Linked DNA regions of Rhodobacter capsulatus SB 1003. The protein of the gene in region 2 interacts with the protein of the main gene of each other region in a pairwise test. Links are inferred from orthologs where the notes say so. Each region holds a gene or a part of one and is shown on either strand. Other genes may lie near its edges.

Evidence for each region. Proteins that work in one complex are often made in the same cells at the same time.
Region 1: the proteins of gyrA (region 2) and gyrB interact in binary tests that used the Escherichia coli proteins (3 or more experiments, as listed by UniProt). The link is inferred for Rhodobacter capsulatus SB 1003 from one-to-one orthologs.

What each region holds. Positions count from the first base shown.
Region 1 is NC_014034.1:3,741-6,878, reverse strand. Bases 22-3,088 are described here. They hold gyrB (DNA topoisomerase (ATP-hydrolyzing) subunit B), read right to left. Parts: upstream 2,747-3,088; coding sequence 296-2,746; downstream 22-295. Other genes in these bases: recF (DNA replication/repair protein RecF), read right to left, coding at 2,828-3,088; RCAP_RS00025 (flavin reductase family protein), read right to left, coding at 22-262. In the rest of the region: more of RCAP_RS00025, read right to left, coding at 1-21; more of recF, read right to left, coding at 3,089-3,138. UniProt on the Escherichia coli protein: DNA gyrase negatively supercoils closed circular double-stranded DNA in an ATP-dependent manner to maintain chromosomes in an underwound state.
Region 2 is NC_014034.1:2,127,383-2,130,698, forward strand. What follows is about bases 69-3,313. They hold gyrA (DNA gyrase subunit A), read right to left. Parts: upstream 2,921-3,313; coding sequence 269-2,920; downstream 69-268. Other genes in these bases: RCAP_RS09755 (hypothetical protein), read right to left, coding at 69-239; RCAP_RS09765 (disulfide bond formation protein B), read right to left, coding at 3,171-3,313. In the rest of the region: more of RCAP_RS09755, read right to left, coding at 1-68; more of RCAP_RS09765, read right to left, coding at 3,314-3,316. UniProt on the Escherichia coli protein: A type II topoisomerase that negatively supercoils closed circular double-stranded (ds) DNA in an ATP-dependent manner to maintain chromosomes in an underwound state.

The DNA.
Region 1 (3,138 bases), 2.1 Mb from region 2 along the record:
CGGGCGCGGCGGTGAAATGCCGGTGCCGCATCGAACTGCAGGCCACCGACCAGAGCACCAGCGGCGGATCGAGCGAGACCGAGGCAAAGGAATTGACGACAATCGCGATCGGACTGCCGTCATCGGCGTCGCAGGCGGTGACCAGCGCCACCCCGGTGGCAAAGCGGCCCAGCGCATCGCGCAGAAGCCGCGGATCCGCGGGGTCGGGCAGATGCCCTTCGATCCCGCCGAGGGTCGCGTCGGTCCGGTCGCTCTCGGTCATGATAATCCCCTTGCGTCGCGGCCCGGAGGGGCCTCAGAAATCGAGGTTTTCCACGCTCAGCGCGTTTTGCTGGATGAATTCGCGCCGCGGTTCCACCACATCGCCCATCAGTTTCGAGAAGATGTCCTCGGCCTCGGCCACGTCATCGACGCGCACCTGCAACAGCGTCCGCGCCGCGGGATCAAGCGTGGTTTCCCACAGCTGTTCCGGGTTCATCTCGCCCAGCCCCTTGTAGCGCTGCAGCGTCAGGCCCTTTTCGCCCTCCTGCAGGATCGCCGTCAAAAGATCGAGCGGGCCATGGATGAACTGCTCGCGGTCCTTGCGGATCAGCCGGGCGGGGGCGCGATAGCTTTCCTGCAGGCTGGTGGTGAATTGCGACAGCCGCCGCGCCTCGCCAGAGCGCAGCACCGGGCCATCGAGCGTGCGCACCTCTTCGACGCCGCGCAGGATGCGCGACATCCGCAGCCCGTGATCCTGCGTCGGCCGCCCCATCCAGCCGCGTTCATATTCGAGCGCGATCAGATCGAGCCGCGCCGAAAGTTCATCGGCCACGCCCTGCGCATCGGCATCGATCCGGCCGGGCAGCAGCGCCCCGGCAATCGCCGCCTGTTCCAGGATGCGTTGCGGATAATGCGTCGGGAAGGCCTGCAGGATGCGCCGCACCTGCCGCGCTTCCTCGACCAGACGGGTCAGATCGGCGCCGATGATGTCGGTGCCGTCGCCCAGCCGCAGAATCGCCCCTTCAACCCCTTGATGCACAAGGTAATCTTCCAAGGCGGCCTGATCCTTCAGGTAAACCTCGGATTTGCCGCGGGCGACTTTGTAAAGCGGCGGCTGCGCGATATAAAGATAGCCATGCTCGATCAGCTCCGGCATCTGCCGGAAGAAGAAGGTCAGAAGCAGCGTGCGGATATGGGCGCCGTCGACGTCGGCATCGGTCATGATGACGATCTTGTGGTAGCGCAGCTTCGCGATGTTGAACTCGTCGCGACCGATGCCCGTCCCAAGCGCGGTGATCAGCGTGCCGATCTGGTCCGAGGACAGCATCCGGTCGAACCGCGCCCGTTCCACGTTCAGGATCTTGCCGCGCAGGGGCAGCACGGCCTGGTTCTTCCGCTCGCGTCCCTGCTTGGCCGAGCCACCGGCCGAATCCCCTTCGACCAGGAAGACTTCGCTCAGCGCGGGGTCCTTTTCCTGACAATCGGCCAGCTTGCCGGGCAGGGAGGCCACATCCATCGCGGTCTTGCGCCGGGTCAGTTCGCGGGCCTTGCGGGCGGCTTCGCGGGCCAGCGCGGCTTCGATGATCTTGCCGACGATGCCCTTGGCTTCGGTCGGGTGCTCCTCGAACCATTCCGCAAGCTTCTCGTTCACCAGATTCTCGACCGCCGGACGGACCTCGGAGGAGACCAGCTTGTCCTTGGTCTGGCTGGAGAATTTCGGATCGGGCACCTTGACCGACAGAACGCAGGTCAGGCCTTCGCGGGCGTCATCGCCGGTGAAATCGATCTTTTCCCGCTTCGCGATGCCGCTGTCTTGCGCATATTTGGTGATCGTCCGGGTCAGCGCGCCGCGAAAGCCCGCCAGATGGGTGCCGCCATCGCGCTGCGGGATGTTGTTGGTGAAGGGCAGCACGGTCTCGTGATAGCTGTCATTCCACCACATCGCCACTTCGACACCGATGCCGCGGACCTCGCCGACCATGTAGATCGGATCGGGCATCACCGCGGTTTTCGACCGGTCGAGGTATTTGACGAATTCCCGAACGCCGCCCTCGTAATGCAGCTCGCTGCGCAGCGGTTCCGCGGGGCGTTCATCTTCCAGAATGATCCGCACGCCGGAATTCAGGAAGGCCAGTTCCCGCAGCCGGGTTTCCAGCGTCTTGAAGACGTAATCGAGGTTCGAGAACGTCCCCTCGGGGTCGGTGGTCTTGGCCGACGCCATGAACCGGACCTCGGTGCCCTTTTCGCCCGGGGCCTCGCCGATCTCGTGGACATGAACCACGCAATCGCCCTTTTCGAACCGGGCGAAATAGACCTTGTCATTGCGCCAGACCTTCAGCTCCAGCCAGTCCGAGAGCGCGTTCACCACCGAAACGCCGACGCCGTGCAACCCGCCCGAGACCTTGTAGGCGTTGCCGCCCTCGTCGGTGTTGTTGAATTTGCCGCCCGCATGCAGCTGGGTCATGATGACCTCGGCCGCCGAGACACCCTCTTCGGGGTGGATGTCGACCGGGATGCCGCGGCCGTTGTCGCGCACCGAAACCGAGCTGTCGGCGTGGATCTTCACCGCAACGTAATTCGCATGGCCCGCCAGGGCCTCGTCGATGCCGTTGTCGACGACCTCATAGACCATGTGATGCAGGCCCGAGCCGTCGTCGGTGTCGCCGATATACATGCCGGGGCGTTTGCGCACCGCTTCGAGGCCCTTCAGGACCTTGATCGACTCCGCGCCATATTCGGCTTTGTTCTTCGGGGTTTCGGTCATCCGCGCCTATCCTGCTTTTCGTTGCGGACTTATAGAGTTTCGGCCAGGCAATGTCACGCCTTGGGCACAATATTCAGCGTTTCAGGGGCGGCTTTCCACCAGTTCCGAGGTTCCCGCGACCTCGGTCACCTGCCAATAACGGCCCCGCTCGCCCAAGCTGTCGAAAAGCTCGGCTCCGGTGCCGGTCATCAGCACCTGCGCGGGCAGGGCGCAGATTTCGTCATAAAGCGCCGCCCGCCGCCCGGCATCGAGATGCGCGGCGACCTCGTCCAGAAGCAGCACGGTATTTTCCCCGGCCAGCGCCCGGGCATTGGCCAGCAGAAGCGAAATCAGAAGCGCCTTTTGCTCGCCGGTCGAGCATTGATCGGCCGGGATCGCCTTTTCCGCGTAGA
Region 2 (3,316 bases):
GTCGCCTCGTCGTTGCTGTTGGTGAAATGGTGCTGCGCCACGTCCAGCTGCGCGGCAAAGCCCGGGGTGAAGCCATATTCCACCGCGCCTTCGAGCGCGAGATTGTTCTTGTGCCGCTGCTGGCCCTCGGCCAGCCCCGACCAGGTGAAGCCCAGTTCCGCCCCGCGCACCGAACCTTCGGCCAGCGCGGCGACGGGAAGCAGCGCCGCAACCAGCGCCAGAGGGACAATCTTGTGCATCTTCAACCTCATGGAGTTTGTTCTTGGTCTTACGCTTCGGCCTCGTCATCGCCCGGATCGGCCACACGGGCGACCGAGACGACCTCTTCTTCGGCGCCGGTGTTGAACACCTTCACCCCCCCGGCCGCGCGGGAGCGGAAGGAGATCCCCGCCACCGGGCAGCGGATCGATTGCCCGGTCGAGGTCGCCAGCATCACCTGATCGGTCGGCTCGACCGGGAAGGAGGCCACCAGCGCCCCGCCCCGCATCGACTTTTCAAAGGCCGTCACGCCCTGACCGCCGCGGCCGCGCACCGGATAGCTGTGGCTGGAGGAAATCTTGCCCAGACCCTTGGCGGTGATCGTCAGGATCAGATCCTGCGCCGCCAGCATTTCGGCATAACGGGCATCCGACAGCACGCCTTCGCCGCCCTCGGCCTCATCCTCGGCATCGCGGTCGGTCTCGGCCTCGTCCTCGGTCTCGCCGCCCAGTTCCGCGCGGTAGCGCTTGACAAAGGCGTCGCGTTCCCAGGGTTCGGCCTCGAAATGGCGAATGACCGACATCGAGACGACCTTGTCCCCCTCGGCCAGCCGCACCCCGCGCACGCCGGTCGAAGAGCGGCCCTTGAAGATCCGCACCTCGGGCACCGGGAAGCGGATGGCCCGGCCGGACGCCGTCACCAGCATGATGTCGTCCTCCTCGTGGCACATCCGGGTGTCCACCAGCGTCACGCCTTCGGGCAGTTCCATCGCCCGCTTGCCGTTTTTCATCACCTTGGCGAAATCGGAGAGCGCATTCCTGCGCACGTCGCCGTCCGAAGTGGCGAAGAAGACCTGGAAATCGTCCCAGGTTTCCTCGGGCTCGTCGACCGGCATCAGCGAGGCGACGCTGACGCCCTGCGGGATCGGCAGGATGTTGACGATCGCCTTGCCCTTCGAGGTCCGCCCCGCCAGCGGCAGGCGCCAGCATTTCAAGGAATAGACCATGCCGTCGGTGGTGAAGAACAACAGCTGCGTATGGGTGTTGGCGACGAAAAGCGTGGTGACGACATCGTCTTCCTTGGTCGCCATCGAGGCGAGCCCCTTGCCGCCGCGGCGCTGAGCGCGGAATTCGGCCAGGGGCGTGCGCTTGATGTAGCCGCCCGAGGTGATGGTCACCACCATGTCCTCGCGCTCGATCAGGTCTTCGTCGTCGAGGTCCCCGGCCCAGTCGACAATCTCGGTGCGGCGCGGCACGGCATGGGCGGCGCGGACCTCGCGCAGCTCGGTCGCGATGATCGCCATGATCCGCTCGCGCGAGGCGAGGATGGCCAGATAATCGCGGATCTTGCCCGCAAGCTCGGCCAGCTCGTCGGTGACTTCCTGCACCCCCATCGCGGTCAGCCGCTGCAGCCGCAGGTCCAGAATGGCGCGGGCCTGAACTTCCGACAGGTTGTAGGTGCCGTCGTCATTGACCGGATGCAGCGGATCATCGATCAGCCGGAGATATTCGACGATCTCATGCGCGGGCCAGCGCCGTTCCATCAGCCGGTCGCGGGCCTCTGCCGGGTCTTTCGACGACCGGATCGTGGCGACGACCTCATCGACGTTCGAGACGGCGACGGCCAGACCGCAGAGGATATGGCTGCGCTCGCGCGCCTTGCGCAGCTCGTAAGCGGTGCGCCGCGCCACAACTTCCTCGCGGAAGGCGATGAAATGGCTCAGGAAATCGCGAAGCGTCAGCTGTTCCGGCCGCCCCCCGTTCAAGGCCAGCATGTTGCAGCCGAACGAGGTCTGCAGCGGCGTGAAGCGGTAAAGCTGGTTCAGCACCACATCGGCCGTCGCGTCGCGCTTGAGTTCGATCACTACCCGCACGCCGACGCGGTCGCTTTCGTCGGCGATCGAGGCGATGCCCTCCAGCTTCTTCTCGCGCACCAGATCGGCCATCTTCTCGATCATCGTCGCCTTGTTCACCTGATAGGGAATCTCGTCGATGATGATGGCGAAACGATCCTTGCGGATCTCCTCGATCCGGGTCTTGGCGCGGATGATGACGGACCCGCGGCCCTCCAGATAGGCCTTGCGGGCGCCGCCGCGGCCCATGATCTGCGCGCCGGTCGGGAAATCCGGGCCGGGCACATAGTCCATCAGCGCTTCCGAACTCAGATCCGGGTTTTCGATCAGGGCGAGCGTCGCATCGATCACCTCGCCCAGATTGTGCGGCGGAATGTTCGTCGCCATGCCGACGGCGATGCCGCCCGCACCATTGACCAGCATGTTCGGGAACCGCGCCGGAAGCACCGTCGGTTCCTTGTCCTTGCCGTCGTAGTTGTCCTGAAAATCGACCGTGTCCTTCTCGATATCGGCCAGCAGGAAGGCGGCGGGCTTGTCCATCCGCACTTCGGTGTAGCGCATCGCCGCGGCGCTGTCGCCGTCCATCGAGCCGAAGTTGCCCTGACCATCGAGCAGCGGCAGCGACATCGAGAAGTCCTGCGCCATCCGCACCAGCGCGTCATAGATCGCCGCGTCGCCATGCGGGTGGTATTTCCCCATCACGTCGCCCACCGGACGCGCCGATTTGCGATAGGGCTTGTCATGCGTGTTGCCGGTTTCATGCATCGCATAAAGGATGCGCCGGTGCGCGGGCTTGAGCCCGTCGCGCAGGTCGGGAATGGCGCGGGACACGATCACGCTCATCGCGTAATCGAGGTAAGCGGTCTTCATTTCCTCGGCGATGGAAACCACCGGGCCCGCATGGTGGGCACGTTTCGGGGTGTCGCCGGAGGGGTCCGTGGGGTCGATGATATCGGTCACGCGGGGCTTCTTCTGCCAGATTTTGTTGTGCCGCCTTATATCGCAACCCATGGCTTGGGTGCAACGGCGAATGGTCTGTCCGGGGGGAAAGGGCGGAATTTGCGTCTTTGGACCAGGAAGAAACGGCGGCTTCTTCCTGGCTCAAACAGGCCCCGGGCGCTCAGCGCCGGGCGCGGCGGTCGCTCAGGAAGGCCGCGATCCAGAGCCCCGCGAAGATCAGCGAGAGGGCCGCGTTCAGGTTCGGCATGGTGATGCCCAGGACCTGCCAGGCGATCTCGTCGCAGCGCACCAGCGGCGCGGCCGAGA